DNA from 4 places in the Catenulispora subtropica genome. Region 1 is predicted to be linked to each of the others. Evidence: riboswitches for the same ligand, from Rfam matches in the RefSeq annotation. Region 1 holds a riboswitch; each other region holds the start of a gene.
The links. A riboswitch is a leader RNA that binds a small molecule or an ion and turns the genes downstream of it on or off. The one in region 1 is predicted to bind cobalamin.
Positions count from the first base shown of each region.

Region 2: it holds a riboswitch for cobalamin, as region 1 does, so the genes downstream of both, cobN (cobaltochelatase subunit CobN) here and ABD466_RS06250 (ABC transporter substrate-binding protein) in region 1, are expected to answer to the same signal.
Region 3: it holds a riboswitch for cobalamin, as region 1 does, so the genes downstream of both, ABD466_RS18620 (putative cobaltochelatase) here and ABD466_RS06250 (ABC transporter substrate-binding protein) in region 1, are expected to answer to the same signal.
Region 4: it holds a riboswitch for cobalamin, as region 1 does, so the genes downstream of both, ABD466_RS12090 (ribonucleoside-diphosphate reductase subunit alpha) here and ABD466_RS06250 (ABC transporter substrate-binding protein) in region 1, are expected to answer to the same signal.

Region 1 is NZ_BAAAQM010000005.1:32,714-36,904, forward strand. Features, by position in the region: gene ABD466_RS06245 (FecCD family ABC transporter permease) at 1-379, opposite strand, end outside; gene ABD466_RS06250 (ABC transporter substrate-binding protein) at 588-1,568, opposite strand; cobalamin riboswitch at 1,683-1,817, opposite strand; gene ABD466_RS06255 (enoyl-CoA hydratase/isomerase family protein) at 1,938-2,768, opposite strand; gene ABD466_RS06260 (GNAT family N-acetyltransferase) at 2,813-4,063, opposite strand; gene ABD466_RS06265 (alpha/beta fold hydrolase) at 4,186-4,191, shown strand, end outside.
Region 2 is NZ_BAAAQM010000020.1:115,762-119,952, forward strand. Features, by position in the region: gene cobN (cobaltochelatase subunit CobN) at 1-2,139, opposite strand, end outside; cobalamin riboswitch at 2,184-2,322, opposite strand; gene ABD466_RS19045 (cobalamin biosynthesis protein) at 2,321-3,265, opposite strand; gene ABD466_RS19050 (COG4280 domain-containing protein) at 3,375-4,115, shown strand; gene ABD466_RS19055 (hypothetical protein) at 4,103-4,191, shown strand, end outside.
Region 3 is NZ_BAAAQM010000020.1:23,420-27,610, forward strand. Features, by position in the region: gene cobO (cob(I)yrinic acid a,c-diamide adenosyltransferase) at 1-349, opposite strand, end outside; gene ABD466_RS18620 (putative cobaltochelatase) at 349-2,427, opposite strand; cobalamin riboswitch at 2,515-2,641, opposite strand; gene ABD466_RS18625 (sulfite oxidase-like oxidoreductase) at 3,093-3,737, opposite strand; gene ABD466_RS18630 ((2Fe-2S)-binding protein) at 3,873-4,166, shown strand.
Region 4 is NZ_BAAAQM010000011.1:61,730-65,920, reverse strand. Features, by position in the region: gene ABD466_RS12100 (quinone oxidoreductase family protein) at 1-613, shown strand, start outside; gene ABD466_RS12095 (PPOX class F420-dependent oxidoreductase) at 752-1,141, shown strand; cobalamin riboswitch at 1,214-1,468, shown strand; gene ABD466_RS12090 (ribonucleoside-diphosphate reductase subunit alpha) at 1,596-3,983, shown strand; gene ABD466_RS12085 (ribonucleotide-diphosphate reductase subunit beta) at 3,996-4,191, shown strand, end outside.

The DNA.
Region 1 (4,191 bases):
CGAAGGCGGCCACCGGCACCGCCCCGACCCCGCCGAAGGTCTGCTCGGGCCCGCCGCCGTAGACGATGACCAGGGTCGCGGCCATCCCCGCGCCGGCGGAGGCACCGATGGTGCCGGAGTCGGACAACGGGTTGCGGAACACTCCCTGATAAGCCGCGCCGGCCTGCGCAAGCAGGGCGCCGACCAAGGTCGCGAGGACGACGCGGGGCAGCCGGATCTGGTCGAGGACGCCCTGCTGCACCGGAGTGAGGCCGGTGGAGAGGTGGACGAAGGGGAGCTTGTCGAGCAGCGCGGCGGCGGTGCCACCGACCGGGAGGCCGGCGGCACCGCCGAGACTGGCGACGAGGACGGAGAGGAGAAGGGCCGCGGTGGCGGCCATGAGCACGATCGCCGGGCGGGCGAGTTTGCGCGCAGGGACCACCCCGTCGTCGATCGCACCCGTCAGATCGGCTGCCGGCCCGCTCTCCCTGGAGATCTCGCCCGACACCACCCCCGCGGCTGTCGTAGCGAGCGTCCCTCCGGTCGTCCCTTCGCCCGGACCCGGCACCGCCGGGCCGGGCGAACCTCCGCGCCTCATCGCCGGGGTCTCAGCCCTGGGCCTTGTTCACCGCGTCGGAGACCTGCTGGACCAGGTCGGCCAGGCGCGGGCCCCAACGGGAGGCGATGTCGTCGTCGAGGCCGACGATGGTGCCCTTGGCGGCGTTCTTCACCGCCGGGACGGCGGACCAGCCGGGGCGGGCGGCGACCGCCGCGGAGGTCTGCTGGCAGCACTTGGTGTCGGCCAGGAAGACCAGGTCGGGCGCCGCGGTGACCAGGTACTCGTCGCTGAGCTGGGGGTAGCCGCCGCCGGTCTTGTCGGCGGCGTCGGCGACGTTGGCCAGGCCCAGCTGGGCGAAGACCGAGCCGATGAAGGTCTTCGAGGTGGCGCTGTAGTTCCCGGGGGTGCCGACCTCGTAGTAGTACTTCAGCGGCGTGGCGGGCTTCTTCGTGGCCGCGATCGCGCTGGTGATCTTCTGCTTCATGGCGGCGACTTCGGTGGCGGCCTTGTCCGCGTGGCCGGTCGCGGCGCCGAGGGCGGTGATCTGGCCGTAGGCGTCGTCCAGGCTGTTCGGCGCGTCGAACCACAGCACCGGCACGTTCAGCTTGCCCAGCTGCTCGACGATGTTCGAGGTGTCGGCGGCGACCACCACCAGATCCGGGTTGTACTTCGCGATCGCCTCGGCGTCCGGCTTGAAGCCGGACAGCGCGGTCTTCGGCGCGCTCGCGGGGTAGTTCGACTGGTCGTCGACCGCGACCACCTGGCTGTCCGCCCCGATCGCGAACAAGTCCTCGGTCGCCGACGGGGACAGGGACACGATCTTCTTGGGCTGCGCGGCCAGCTTCACCGCGCCGTTCTTGGCGGTGACGGTGGCCGGGAACGCCGCCGCGCTCGGCGAGGCCGAGGAAGAGGTCGAGGTCGAGGCCGTGCCCGACGCCGCGGGCGCCGACTTCGACGACGAACACCCGGCGGCCAGCAACGCCGAACCCGCTATGACACCCACGGCGACATGCCGCGCCACACTGTGCAGACGAGAATGCACGAGGTCAGCTCCTCCGGCTGATCCGCGGCCCCGCGCGACGCACGCCGGCCCTGGTGACCGTGATGCGCACAGCCGGACCGCCCCGAACCGCGAGGGCCGAACGTTGACACACCGCGTGAGGCGACCTGGCTCGCTCCCGGGGGAGCTCACAGTTGCGGGACAGCGCCGGATTCCCACCGGCTTCGCTGCACACGTTGTGGACGGCACGCCGCCGTCACCGCAGACGCTAGCAAGCACACGGGCCCGCGACTAACCCCGAACGGGGCGCGGGCCCGTGATCTGCACAACTCGAGGGCTGTCGAGGGCTGTCGCGGGCTGTCGAAGGCTGTCGCAGCCCCGGCGGCCGTGACCCCGCCGTTACGGCCAGACCGGCTTCCGCTTCTCCACGAAGGCCCGCACCCCCTCGGCCCGGTCCGCCGAGAACGCCGTCGCGCGCCACGCCCCGTCCTCGACGTCCAGTCCGGCCGCCAGCGGCAGATCCGCGCCGACCTTCAGCGCGTGCTTCGCGTTGCGCACGCCGATCGGCGAGTTCTTCGCGATCTGCTGCGCCAGCTCCAGCGCCGCCGCCCGCGCGGTGGACGCGCCGGCGACCCGCCGGTCGATCATCCCGAACCGGTCGGCCTCGTCGGCGTCGATCCGCCGCGCGGTGAAGATCAGGTCCGCGGCGCGGTTCATGCCCACCCGCCGCACCAGCGTCTGCGTTCCACCGCCGCCGGGGATGACGCCCACCGACACCTCCGGCAGGCCGAACACCGCACCGTCGTCGGCGACGATGAGGTCGCACCCCAGCGCCAGTTCGCAGCCGCCGCCGAGCGCGTAGCCGGACACCGCCGCGATCACCGGCATCGGCAGCGAGCCGAAGGCGGACCAGGTGCGCCGGAACGCCGGCCGGGTGGCGACCAGCTCGGCGTCGCTCATCTGGTTGCGTTCCTTCAGGTCCACGCCGACGCAGAACGCGTGGTTCTTCCCCTCGGCCGACGGCGCGGCCGACGAGACCACCACCGCGCGCACCGCCGGGTCGTCGGCCAGTTCCGGCGCCACGTCCCGGATCGCCGCGGCCATCCCGGTCGAGATCGCGTTCATCGCCTCGGCGCGGTTCAGCACGATCTCCGCGACCACGCCGTTGCCCTCGGCCGGGTGCCGCCGCAGGAGTACTCCGTTGTAATCCTTCTCCAGTGCCTCAGTCATGCCGCCCACAGTATGAGACAGCGATTTGAATCCAAAAGCGCAGATCAGAATCCGAAGGGCACGAACGGCGCGACATCGCTGACGAACGCCCGCGACGCCTGCGCCAGCGCCCCCGCCCGCAGCTCCTCGATCCGCCCGGCCCGGCCCAGCGCCCCGAGCGAGAACCCGCCGAGGTACGCGGCCCCGAGCTCGCGCGGCCCCAGGACCAGGTCCGCCGGATCCGTCGTCCGCGAGCACTCCGCGCCGTCGGCGTCCCCGCGGAGCCGCCACCGCCCGGTGTTCCACGGGCAGAACGGGTCGGAGAGCTCGAACACCACGTCCACCGCAGTGGCGTAACGCCGCGCGGCCAGGGCCCTGTCCACGTCCACGATCCGCACATAGAGCATGTCCTGCAGGCGCGGTACCGCCTGCCGGAAGTCGGCGAGCAGGAACGTCAGCGGGTCGTCGGCCGGCACCTCGGCCTGGACCTCGCTCGTCAGATCGAGGTCGCACAGGAATCGCCACATGGCGACGTAGGAAGCGAGGTCGCGCCCGTAGACGTCCTTGACCCTCACCTTGCACTCCGGCCGCGCCGGGTTGTTGTAGCCCTCCTTGACCCGGTACCGCGCGAAGCCGACGGTCGTCCCGTCGGCGTCCTCGGCCAGCACGCACCGCAGCGGCCCGGCGCCGTCCCGCGCGAACTCCCAGTCGGCCAGCGCCGCGTCGCGCCACCCGTCGCCGACCCGCGGCATCATGCCGGGCCGGCCCAGCCGGTTGGCCTCGACGACCTCCTGGCAGCGCTCGTATCCCTCCAGCGGATCCACCATCCGCATCCGGAACTTGTCACTGCCGGCCACCGCCGACAGCCCGTTGTCGCCGCGCGGGACGGTGAGGCTCAGGTGCTGGACGCCCAGCGCGTAGCCGAACCGTCCGTAGATGGCGGGCTCGGACGCGAGCAGGATGCCGACCGGCGCGTCCCCGCGCTCGTGCCACCCGTGCATCTGGTGCCGCATCATCGCCGTCAGGATGCCGCGCCGCCGGTGCGTGGCCTTCACCGTGATCATCGTCACGCCGCCGGCCGGCACCGTGACCCCGCCGGGCACCGTGAGTTCGAACGGGAAGTCACCGCCGGTGCTCACCAGCTCGTCGCCGTCGAACGCGGCCACCGACCGCTCCCGCGGCAGCAGACCCTGCCACAGGTCGTGGGCCTCCTGCGGCGGGTTCTCGTGGAACCCGAAGTCCAGCTGCGCGGCGAAGGCGGGCGCCTCCTCGTCGGTGAAGGGGCGGACCGGGTAGGAAGGGGCATCGGAGCTCATAATCCATGGCTAACACCGCATCGCCGCACATGCGAGCCAATATTCACCGCGCACGCCCCTCCCGCGCCCCCCGAGCCCGGACGCAAGCTCCTCACAAGGCGGCAGCATGGGAGGCTGATGCCATGCAG
Region 2 (4,191 bases), on a different contig from region 1:
CAGCAGGACCTGCTCGTCCAGGCCGACGAACGCCGCGAGCGCCTGCCGCAGTCCCGGCACCGCGCCGCTCACCCCGCCGAAGACCTGCTTCGCCCGCAGCACCGCCAACACGTCGGCGACCAGTTCCCCGCCTTCCGGCGCCCGGCCGAGGATGTGCAGCCCGTCGCGGATCTGCACGTCCTTGATCTCGCACAGGTAGCCGTCCAGGTGCAGCACGAACTCGTCGAAGTCGTCGTCGGCCGGCTGGCGCTCGACGTCGCCGTGCAGGAACGCCGCGAGGTCGTGGTGCAGCTGCGCGGCGCGGATCAGGGTCCAGATCTGCGCCCGCACCGCCGGGGCCTTGTCCGGGTCCAGCGCGGACACGGCGGCGTACTCGTCGAGCAGCTGCTCCAGCTTGGCCAGCTCGCCGTAGGTGTCGGCGCGCGCCATCGGCGGCATCAGGTGGTCGACGATGGTGGCGTGGCCGCGGCGCTTGGCCTGCGTGCCCTCGCCGGGGTCGTTGACGATGAACGGGTAGACCAGCGGCAGCTCGCCCAGGACCGCGTCCGGGGCGCACGACGCGGACAGGCCGAGGCCCTTGCCGGGCAGCCACTCCAGCGTGCCGTGCTTGCCGAGGTGCACGACGGCGTCCGCGCCGAACGCGTTCTCCAGCCAGCGGTAGGCGGCCAGGTAGTGGTGGCTCGGCGGCAGGTCGGGGTCGTGGTAGATGGCGATGGGGTTCTCGCCGAAGCCGCGCGGCGGCTGGATCATCAGCAGCACGTTCCCGAACTGGAGCGAGGCGAGCACGATGTCGTCCCCGTCGACGTAGAGCGAGCCGGGCGGCTCACCCCAGTGCCGGCGGATGCCCTCGCGCAGTTCGGCGGGCAAGCCCGCGAACCAGGACTCGTAATCGCCGAGCGGGACGCGGGCGGGGGCGGCCGCCAGCTGGTCCTCGGTGAGCCACTCGACGTCGTGGCCGCCCGCGGCGATGAGGCGGTGGATGAGCTCGTCGCCGTCCTCGGGGAAGTCGCCGACGGTGTAGCCGGCCGCGCGCAGGGCGGTGAGCAGGCGGACGGCGGAGGCAGGAGTGTCCAGGCCGACGGCGTTGCCGATGCGGGAATGCTTGGTCGGGTAGGAGGACAGGACCAGGGCGAGTTTCTTGTCGCTGTTGGGGATCGAGCGGAGTGCGGCATGGCGGAAGGCGATGCCCGCGAGCCGCCGGGCGCGCTCCTCGTCGGCGACGTAGACGGGGATGTCCGCCTCGCCCTTCTCCTTGAACGAGAAGGGGACGGCGATCAGGCGGCCGTCGAACTCCGGGATCGCGACCTGCATCGCCGCGTCCATCGGGGTGAGCGCGGCGTCGGAGTCCCGCCACGCCTCGCGGGAGGAGGTGAGACAGAGCCCTTGGATCACCGGGATGTCGAGGGCGGCCAGCGCTCCCACGTCCCAGGCGTCCTCGTCACCGCCGGCGCCGGCGTCGGCCGCGGTGGCCCCGCCGCCGGCCAGGACGGTGACGACCAGCGCGTCGCAGCGGCCGAGCAGCTCGACGAGGCCTTGGCCCGCGGCGTCGGACAGACCCCGCAGCGAGCCGCAGTAGACCGGCAGGGCGTTGGCGCCGCGGGCTTCGAGGGCGTCGGCGAGGGTGTCGACGAATCCTGTGTTGCCGGAGAGCTCGTGCGCGCGGTAGAAGACGATGCCGACGGTTGGGCGGCCGTCCCGGCTCGCCCGCTCGCCGTGCACCCCGAACTCGGGCATCGCCGTGGGCGCGTCGAATCCTTCGCCGCCGCCGAGCACCGTGTCGGTGAGGAAGTTCGCCAGCTGCGCCAGGTTCGCGGGACCGCCGGCGGTGAGGTAGTTCAGCGCGTCGGCCGCGACGCCGCCGGGCACGGTCGACAACGCCATCAGTTCGGCGTCCGGCACCGCCTCGCCGCCGAGGACGACGGCCGGAACCCCGCTGGCCGCGACCGCGTCGACCAGCCACTGCCACAGGCGGTGGCCGCCGAGCAGCCGCAGGACCGCGACGTCCGCGTCGCCGAGGAGCGGCGCGAGGCTGTCGGCATCCAGCCGGGCGGGATTCGCCGTGCGATAGGGGGCGCCGGACGCGTGGGCGGCCAGAAGCTCGGTGTCAGCGGTGGACAGCAGCAGAACGCGCGCGGGCATGCGGCGGCACTTCCTCTCGCGGAGTCCGCGCTCCGCCTCGGGCCGATGGTGACGGACGACAGGCAGTTCCTGACTCGCGGCCTTGAGGAGGACCGCTCACAGTTGCGGGACAGCGCCCGATTCGCACGGGCTTCCTGACTTCGTCGTCCGGGGGACAGTGTGCCAGATCGGCGGATCGGGGCTAGCCCCTGAATCGGCCGAGTCCCTTGGCGAGCCGCACCGCCGCGACGGCGGCCGCGCCGCCGACGGTCGCCGACAGCACCGACGCCCGCCGGATGTCGGCGACCCTCGGCGCGCGCCCCGAGCCCAGTACCGGCCGGTGTTCGACGACGTCGCCGTAGGTGTTGGTGCCGCCCAGGCGGACGCCGAGCGCGCCGGCGGCCGACGCCTCGCAGCGTCCGGCGTTCGGGCTGGGGTGGCGGGCGCCGTCGCGTCGCAGCGCCCTGAGGGCCTGGATGGGGCTGCCGCCGACGATCGGAGCCGCCGCGACCGTGACGGCGCCGGTGAACCGGGCCGGCAGGTAGTTCAGCACGTCGTCGAGCCGGGCCGCGGCCCAGCCGAAGTTCCGGTACCGCGCGTCGCGGTAGCCGACCATCGCGTCGAGCGTGTTCGACGCCCGGTACGCCAGCAGCCCCGGGATCCCCGCGACCGCGCCCCAGAACAGCGGGGCCACGACCGCGTCGGAGGTGTTCTCGGCGACCGATTCGACGACCGCGCGCGCGATCTGGTCGGCGTCCAGGCCCCGCGGGTCGCGGCCGCACAGGTGCGGCAGCCGTTCCCGGGCCGCCGCGAGGTCGCCCTCGGTCAGCGATCCGCCGATCAGCGCCGCCTCGCGCCGCAGCGACGTCCCGCCGAGTACGGTCCACGTCGCTGCGGCGGTCAGCGCCGTCCCGGCCCACGGGCGCCGCCCGAACCGCTCCCCCGCGACGCCCAACGCCGCGGCCCCCGCCACCAGAGTGCCCGCGTAGGCGGCACCCGCGACCCGCGAGTCCGCGTACATCACCTTCCGCAGCCCGGCGGCCACCCGGCCGAACCCGGCCACCGGATGCCCTCGCCGCGGGTCCGCGAAATACCAGTCCGCCGCGAAGCCGAGCGCGAGCCCCACGGCCCGGGAAGAAGATCGCATGCGCACAACCTATCGACGCCGCGCCATGGCCCGTCCTCAGGGAGCGACCGGCCGCTCCTCACCGCCGTGCCGTGACGGCTTCCGTGGCCGGACCGGTTACATTAACCCCGTGGGAACAGCTCTCCTGCTGCTGTCCGTCTACCTGGCCTGCGCGGTCGAGGCCGTGGAGGCTCTCACCATCGTGCTCGCCGCCGGCGTCACGCGCGGCTGGCGCCCGGCGCTGCAGGGCGTCGCGGCCGGGCTGCTCCTGCTCGGGGCCGTGGTCGCGGCCCTCGGGCCGGCGTTGACGGTGCTGCCGCTCAAGACGCTGCGGCTGGTGGTCGGCGGGCTGCTGCTGACCTTCGGGCTCCAGTGGCTGCGCAAAGCGATCCTGCGCGCGTCCGGTGACAAGGACCTGCGCGACGAGGCCGCGGCCTACCGCCGCCAGGTCGCCGCCGCCGCGCGGGTGACCAGCAGCAAGAAGCCGTTCGTCGACGACTGGTACGCCTTCACCTTGTCCTTCAAGGGTGTCGTCCTGGAGGGCCTGGAGGTCGCGTTCATCGCCCTCACCTTCGGCGCCAATCAGCACGGTGTCGCGCTCGCCGCGCTGGCCGCGGTCGCCGCCGTCCTCACCGTCGCGGCGGCGGGCGTCGTGCTGAAGGCCCCGCTGGCCCGCGTCCCGGAGAACACCATGAAGTTCGCGGTCGGTGTGATGCTCACCGGCTTCGGCATCTTCTGGGGCGCGGCGGGCGCCGGCGCGGAGTGGCCCGGCGGTGACGCCGCCCTCCCCGTCATCGTCGCCTATGTGCTGGCCGTCGCCGCCACCGCGGTCTGGGTCCTGCGCAGGAGGCGCGCGGTATGGGCCGGCTGAAAGCCTTCGCAGCCTTCTGGTACGAGTTCATCGTCGGCGACGATCCGATGGTCGCCGTCCTGATCATCGCCGCCCT
Region 3 (4,191 bases), on a different contig from region 1:
CGCGGGCGTTCTCGGCCTGCAGCTCCGGGTCGCTGTGCAGATCGCGCTGGATCCAGGACCAGCCCTCGCCCATCTTGTGCCAATCCACCGGACCGCCCCGGCCGGTGGACTCGTGCAGCTCGCCGAGCGCCTTGAGGGCGTTCTCCTCGCCGATGCGCCACTTCGCCGACTTCACGAACTGGAACACCCCGATCGGCCAGCCCTGGTTCCACCCACGCAGCGCCAGCCCGAAGGCGGCTGTGGACTTCCCCTTGCCGGGACCGGTGTGGACGATCGTCAGCGGCCGGTTGCGCCGCTGCCGGGTGGTCAAGCCGTCGTCGGGCACGTATGCGGGTTGGCCCTGGGGCATCAGGCGGCCCTCCGGTCGGAGTGGGGGCGGTTGCTCTGCACCGCCGCGGTCAGCGTGTCCGCGGCCAGATCGGCGAGCCGGAGGCACTCGCCCCCGAGGTCGCCGGCCAGCCGGGCGGCCAGGCCCAGGCGGACCGGGCCGGCTTCGCAGTCCACGACGACCGCGGTGCCGCCGACGGACGCGACGGTGGTCGCGAGGTGACCGGCGGCACGGCGGGCGTCGGCCAGCGGGTCCTTCGCGCGCGAGGCCTGGGTCGCGCGGCCGTCGGTGACGACGACCACGAGCGGGCGGCGCTGCGGATCGCGCATCCGCTCGACGCGCAGGACGCCGGCGGCCTGGAGGAGCCCGGCCGCGAGCGGAGTGCGGCCTCCGGTGGGCAGGGTGGTCAGGCGCGCGGCGCCGGCGTCGACGGACCAGGTGGGCGGGAGGACGACGTCGGCCTCACGCCCGCGGAAGGTGACCAGGCCGACCTTGTCGCGGCGCTGGTACGCGTCCATGAGCAGCGACAGGATCGCGCCCTTGACCGCGGACATGCGCTGGCGCGCGGCCATGGAGCCGGAGGCGTCGACGACGAAGAGGACGAGGTTGCCCTCGCGGCCCTCGCGGATCGGCTCGCGGAGGTCCGCGGGCCGGAGGATCAGGGCGCCTTCGTCGCGGCCTCGGGACACCTGCTCAGGTGCGGCCGCTCGAACCGTCGCCACGAGGTGCAGCCCGCGTGTCCCGGGGCGCGCGCCGATCGCCCGGCCCGAGCTGGTCCGCGCCTTGGAGCGGCGGCCTTCGGCACCGCCGCCCACGCCCTCCACCTTCAGCAGGCGCGCCTTGAACGGCTCGCCCGGCATCGCAGGGCTCTGCTCCCGCGCCGCGCCGGACGGCTCCTGCCCGCCCGCCGAGGAGCCGGAATCGGCCACCGCCTGGCCGACCGGCTCCTTCTCCGCCTCGTCGTGCGACCGCTGATCAGATTTCTCCGGCCGCTCCGGCTCGGTGTTCCGCGCATCCGGAGCACCGCCGCCGGGCTGATCGTCGAGCGGGCCGCCGCCACCGGGCCCGTCAGGACCGGGATCAGGATCCTCGTCCCCGTCCCGCATCGCCTCGTCCAGTCGCTCCTCGTCCAGCCCCGGCGCGTCGAACGGGTGCCGGCGCCGCCGGTGCGGCAGCGCGAGCGTCGCCGCCCGCCGCACGTCCTCGGCGATCACCACGGTCCGGCCGGCCCAGGCCGCCAGCGCCGTGGCGGCGCGCGCCGTCACCAGGTCCGCGCGCATGCCGTCGACTTCGAAGGCGGCGCAGATCCGGGTGATCCGCAGCAGTTCCCCGTCCGGGAGCACCACGGAAGGGAGCAGTTCGCGGGCGGCGGCGATGCGCGCGGCGGTCTCCTTGTCGGCGGCCTCCCAGGCGGTGGCGAACGCCTCGGGGTCGGCTTCGTAGGCGAGGCGGCGGCGCACCACCTCGGCGCGTTCGGCCGGGTCGCGGCTGGCGCGGACCTCGACGGTCAGGCCGAAGCGGTCGAGCAGCTGCGGGCGGAGTTCGCCCTCCTCCGGGTTCATGGTGCCGACGAGGAGGAAGCGGGCGGAGTGCCGGACGGAGACGCCTTCGCGTTCGACGTGGGCGACGCCCATCGCGGCGGCGTCCAGCAGGAGGTCGACGAGGTGGTCGTGGAGGAGGTTGACCTCGTCCACGTAGAGGAGGCCGCGGTGGGCCGCCGCCAGCAGTCCGGGTTCGTAGGCCGCTATGCCGGAGGCGAGCACCTTCTCCAGGTCCAGCGATCCGACGAGGCGGTCCTCGGTGGCGCCGACCGGGAGCTCCACCAGGCGGGCCGGGCGGGAGTCGACCACCACGGCGCCGAAGTGCGGGCCGTCCGGACAGCCGACGTCGGGGACCTCGGGGTCGCAGGAGAAGCGGCAGCCCCGGACGACGTCGATCTCCGGCAGCACCGCGGACAGGGCGCGCACGATCGTGGATTTGGCGGTGCCTTTCTCACCGCGGACCAGCACCCCGCCGACGGCCGGGGAGACGGCGTTGAGCAACAGGGCCAGCCGCAGATCGTCGAGTCCGACCACTGCGGCGAAGGGGTACGGCGGCACGCCGAATCAGCTCCTCACGGGTGTCCACGCCCGACAGGTCAGGTAGCACAAGCACGCCGCGGGGGCGGCGTGCCGGGGACGGTCGGAGTCTCCTGACTCTCAGATCGCAGCGCCTCTCCCGCCTTCCCAGAACGTTGACGTTCCAGTGGCATCCCACGAAGAGGTGCTCCCTGATCACAGTGGCGGGACCGTTCCGGATTCACACCGGGATTCCTGCCGACCATCCTGCGTTGCAGCATCCCGCAGCGATCATCGGGCGTCAAACCGCGACCGGCCGGGCGCGCCGGGGCGCCTGGGCGCGCTCGTCCGGCGCCCGGTGGCGGGATGTCCGGATGTGTCTGTCAATGGGAAGGTGATCGAGCGAAAGCGCGGACCGCGCGTCCTGGGCGAATACGAGTTGGAGGGCGGTGCCTTCGGACCGGCGGCGGGTGCGGGGCGGGGTGAGCAACGCGACACGCGCGCAGCGGGCGGGAAGGGCGGGAAGGGACAGCCGGCGGGATCACACGGGTCGCCCGGATCGGCGGGGTCGCCCGGATCGTCGGGGTCGCACGCCTCTGCGGGATCCGAACGCCGCCGCCGCGCGCTGAGCCGCTCCGGAACGCTGTGGCAGGCCGTATTGCGCCGGATCCACATGCGGTGATGATCCGGGCCCTACGGTCTCCGACCTACAGCGGCGGCCCGTCGCCCGGGTCTTCTTGGTAGGAGTACCGCTGTTCCCGCCACGGGTCGCCGATGTTGTGGTAGCCGCGCTCCTCCCAGAAGCCGCGGCGGTCCTCGGTGAGGTACTCGATGCCGCGCACCCACTTCGGGCCCTTCCAGGCGTACAGGTGCGGCACGATCAGGCGGAGCGGGAAGCCGTGATCGGGGGTGAGCGGCTCACCGTTGTGGTGGGTGGCGAACACCACGTTCTCGTGGAGCAGGTCCTCCAGGCGGAGGTTGGTGCTGTAGCCGTACTCGGCCCAGACGGTCACGTGGGCCACGTCCGGGGCCGGCGGGGCCAGGTCGAGGACGGTGCGGGCGGCGACGCCGCGCCAGGCGGCGTCCAGCATCGTGAACTTGGTGACGCAGTGGAAGTCGGCCACGACGTCGATCGCCGGCAGCGCCGAGAACTCGTCGTGGAACCAGACCGCCTCCTCGCCGTCGGCGGTGGCGCCGGTCACCCGGAAGTCCCAGCTGTCCGGCTTGAAGCGGGGCACGGGGCCGTAGTGCAGCACCGGCCACTCGCCGCGCTGCATGCGCTGACCGGGTGGAAGCCGGCCCGCCGTCTGCTCCTCGGCTTCGATGTCCACCCCTGATCCCGGCTGCCCCATGCGGTCCATGTTTCCAGATGTGGTGCACGGCACGTGCGCCGGGGACTTGGCAGTGCCGGATAAGTAGCTTAGGCTCGCCTAAGTCCCCAGTGATCAGGCCGGACGCGCCGATCGACGAGCCCCCGGAGCCACGCTTTGTACGCCTGCATATGCCACGCGGTGACCACCGCCGAGGTCGACGCCGCGGTCGCGCTGGGCGCCCAGACCGTCAAGCAGGTCCGCCAGGCCACCGGGGCGGGCGCGTCGTGCGGGACCTGCGTGAAGCGGCTGAGCTGCCTGCTGGCCGCCGCCCGGGTCGCGGACTCGGCGCCGGCGGAGGCCGTACCCGAGGCGGAGCGGCTGCCGGCGGTCCCCGCGGGGGACGTGCTCCCGTCCCAGGTCACCGTGCACGCTCCGGACTGCCCGGCCGCGCTCCCCGCCCTGGGCTGATCCGGCACGCCCCGCCGGCCCCCGT
Region 4 (4,191 bases), on a different contig from region 1:
GTGGGCCACGGCCGTCGGGCTCGCCGACGCCGCTCATGTGTCCTCGAAGGACCGGGTCCTGGTCACCGGCGCCGGGGGCGGGGTCGGCGACGCGCTGGCGGCCGTGCTGAGCCTGCGCACTCCGCGTTGCGTCGTCGGCGGCACGAGCGCGAACTCCGCGGGCAGGCTGGCGGCGGTCTACCGTCCGGCGGTGCGGGACGCGGAGTTCGGCGCGGCGGCCCGCAAGGCCAACGACGACGAACTCTTCGACGTCGTGCTGGAGTCCATCGGCGGCGACGTGGCGTCGGCCTCGCTCGGGCTGCTCGCGCCGGGGGGCCGCTACGTCAGCTACGGCGCCGCGGCCGGTCAGCCCGACCCGGCCGCCCCGGCGCCGGCGGACCTGCGGCGCAACAACTGGACCACCGCCGGCTTCAGCATCATCAACCGGGCCCGCGCCGACGCGCGCGCCGTCGGGGCGCTCATCGCGGCGGTGTTCGCGCTCGCCGAGGCGGGCTCGGGATGGGAGCTCCCGGCGCCGCGGGTGGTCGCGTGGGACGAGGCGATCGACGCGCACATCGCGCAGGCCGAGAACCGCAGCCCGGGCAAGACCGTCGTCGCCGTCCGGGGTTCCTGAGCCGCTCCGAGGCCCGCCCGTCCACGGGAGAACCGGAACCGGGTCGTGGATGGGCGGACCTCGCACGATCAGGGATCGTGATCGCTGCGTGTCGGATCGCGACTTGCGGGGTCGCACCGGGCCGGATGGAGTGGAGCCATGTCTGTGATCCCCGAGTCGCACGCCGACCTGCTCGAGCGCCCCGTCTTCTGTCACCTGGCGACCATCCGCGCGGACGGGAACCCGCACGTGAACCCGATGTGGTTCCTGTGGGACGGCGAGTTCCTGTCGTTCACCACCTCGACCAAGCGTGCGAAGTACAAGGAGCTCAGCGAGCGCCCGAACGCCGCGGTGTCGATCAACGACCCGGACGCGCCGTACCGGTACCTGGAGTTGCGCGGCACCGTGGAACGGATCGAACCGGACACCGAGGGTGCCTTCTTCGCGGTGCTGGCGGACCGTTACTCGCTGCCGATGGACGGCCCCGTGGGCGACGCTCCGTACCGGGTGCGGATCTACCTGCGGCCGACGCACGCGACGTTCCAGTAGCAGCTCTCAGCACGCCCCGGTAGCCCTCTGACATACAGCATGTTGATTGTGAATTAGAGCCCGCCACAAGATATGGTGTCCGACGCAGCTGGTTCGGCCGTCCGCTCGCAGCACGGGCGGCGGCCGAGGCAAGAGGGAACCCGGTGCGAGTCCGGGACTGCCCCGCAGCGGTGAGTGGGAACGACCGCCGTCGTGCACACTGGGCCGGCGGCGCCTTCGGGCGCCGGCGCCGGCCTGGGAAGTGACGGCCAGTAGGTTCCGGGTCCGGGAGTCTCCGGTCCCCGGACGCCCGCGAGTCCGAAGACCTGCCAGCGGTGCCGCGCCCGGACATGGGGTGCGGCCGGTCCGAGGCCGCGCGGGACGGCTGACGGCGAAGGGCGCCGCGCTGCCGCGCGCCTTCTCGTCTCCTCGCGCACGGTCCGGATCGGGACCTACGACTGGCGAGGAGAGGGTTGTGACGGTCACGCAGGTCGGGATCGATGTCGATGCCGGCACGGGGTCGGGCGGGGCGGAGCCGGCGACGCCGCCTCCGGCGGGGACGGCGACGGTCTCCGAGCGGTCCCTGGAAGCGGCCGTCACGCGCTGGGCCGCCGGCCTCCCCGACGTCGACCCGGGCCGCGTCGCCCGCAAGACCTTCGCCGGCCTGCCCGCCGGCGCCGGCCCGGCCCAGGCCGCCGAGCTGGCCGTGCAGTGCGCGGCCGAGCTGATCGGCGAGGAGCCGCAGTACTCGAAGCTGGCGGCGCGGCTGCTGGCGGCGGTGATCGCGGACGAGGCCGCGGGGCAGGGCGCGGTGGCGTTCAGCGCGGCGATCGCCGTCGGGCATCGGGAGGGCCTGATCGGCGATCTCACCGCCGCCTTCGTCGCCGCGGAGGCCGAGCGGTTCGACGCCGCCATCGACGGGGACGGCGATCTCCGCTTCGAGTACTTCGGGCTGCGTACCGTCTACGACCGCTACCTGCTGCGGCACCCGGTCACCCGCCGGGTCATCGAGACGCCGCAGCACTTCCTGCTGCGGGTGGCCGCCGGGCTGTCGGAGCAGGCCGAGGAGGCGATCGGCTTCTACCGGCTGATGTCCTCGCTGGCCTACCTGCCCAGCTCCCCCACGCTGTTCAACTCGGGCACGCGGCACACCCAGATGTCGTCCTGCTATCTGGTCGACTCCCCGCGCGACGAGCTCGACTCCATCTACGCGCGCTACCACCAGGTGGCACGGCTGTCGAAGTTCGCCGGCGGGATCGGCATCGCCTTCTCGCGCGTGCGGGGGCGCGGCGCGCTGATCCGCAGCACCAACGGCCGCTCGAACGGGATCGTGCCGTTCCTGCGCACGCTGGACTCCTCGGTCGCCGCGGTCAACCAGGGCGGACGCCGCAAGGGCGCGGCGTGCGTCTACCTGGAGCCGTGGCACCCGGACATCGAGGAGTTCCTGCAGCTGCGGGACAACACCGGCGAGGACGCGCGCCGCACCCACAACCTGAACCTGGCGAACTGGATCCCGGACGAGTTCATGCGCCGGGTCGAGGCGGACGCGCTGTGGTCGCTGATGGACCCGGACCAGGTGCCGGAGCTGCCGGACCTGTGGGGCGAGGCGTTCGACGCCGCGTACCGCCGGGCCGAGGCCGAGGGCCGTTACGTCCGGCAGCTCCCGGCGCGCGAGCTCTACGGCAGGATGATGCGGACGCTGGCGCAGACCGGCAACGGGTGGATGACGTTCAAGGACGCCTCGAACCGGCTCTGCAACCAGACCGCGGAGCCGGGCCCCGGCGAGAGCCGGAACACGGTGCACCTGTCGAATCTGTGCACGGAGATCATCGAGGTGTCCTCGGACGCCGAGACCGCGGTGTGCAACCTGGGGTCGGTCAACCTGGCGGCGCACCTGACCGCGGACCGGTCGGCCGTGGACTGGGACCGGCTGCGGGACACGGTCCGCACGGCGGTGGTGTTCCTGGACCGCGTCATCGACATCAACTACTACCCGAGCGAGCAGACCGCGGCGTCGAACCCGCGGTGGCGGCCGGTCGGGCTGGGGCTGATGGGGCTGCAGGACGTGTTCTTCGCGCTGCGGCTGCCGTTCGACGACCCGCGGGCGCGCAAGCTTTCGACGCGGATCGCCGAGGAGATCTACCTGACGGCGCTGGAGACGTCGGCCGGGCTGGCCGAGCGGTTCGGCGCGCACCCGGCGTTCGACCGGACCCGGGCCGCCGGGGGCGCGCTGCAGCCGGACCTGTGGGGCTCGGCGACGTCCCCGGCGCTGGCCGCCCGGTGGAGCGCTCTGCGTTCCCGCGTGGCCGCGACCGGCCTGCGCAACTCGCTGCTGGTGGCGATCGCGCCGACCGCCACGATCGCCTCGATCGCGGGCTGCTACGAGTGCATCGAGCCGCAGGTGTCGAACCTGTTCAAGCGCGAGACGCTGTCCGGGGAGTTCCTGCAGATCAACAGCGCGCTGGTGAGCGAGCTGAAGGCGCTGGGGCTGTGGACGCCGGCGGTGCGGGACGCGATCAAGCGGGCCGAGGGGTCCGTGCAGGACATCGAGGCGCTGCCGGCGGAGCTGCGGACGCTGTACCGGACGGCGTGGGAGCTGCCGCAGCGGGCGCTGATCGACCTGGCTGCGGCGCGGGGGCCGTTCGTGGACCAGTCGCAGTCGCTGAACCTGTTCCTGGCGGCGCCGACGATCGGGAAGCTGTCGTCGATGTACATGTACGCGTGGAAGGCCGGGCTGAAGTCCACGTACTACCTCCGGTCGCGGCCGGCGACGCGGATCCAGCAGGCGACGGTGACCGTCGCCTCGGAAGAGGCCGTCGCCTGCTCGCTGGAGAACCCCGAAGCCTGCGAAGCCTGCCAGTAAAGGAAGCCTTTGATGCTGCTCGACCCCGGTCTGGACCTGACCTTGCGCCCGATGCGCTACCCGCGTTTCTTCGACCGCTTCCGTGACGCGATCAAGAACACGTGGACCGTGGAGGAGGTGGACCTGCACAGCGACCTCGCCGACCTGGACCGGCTCTCGGCGGCCGAGCGGCACCTGGTGTCGCGGCTGGTCGCCTTCTTCGCCACCG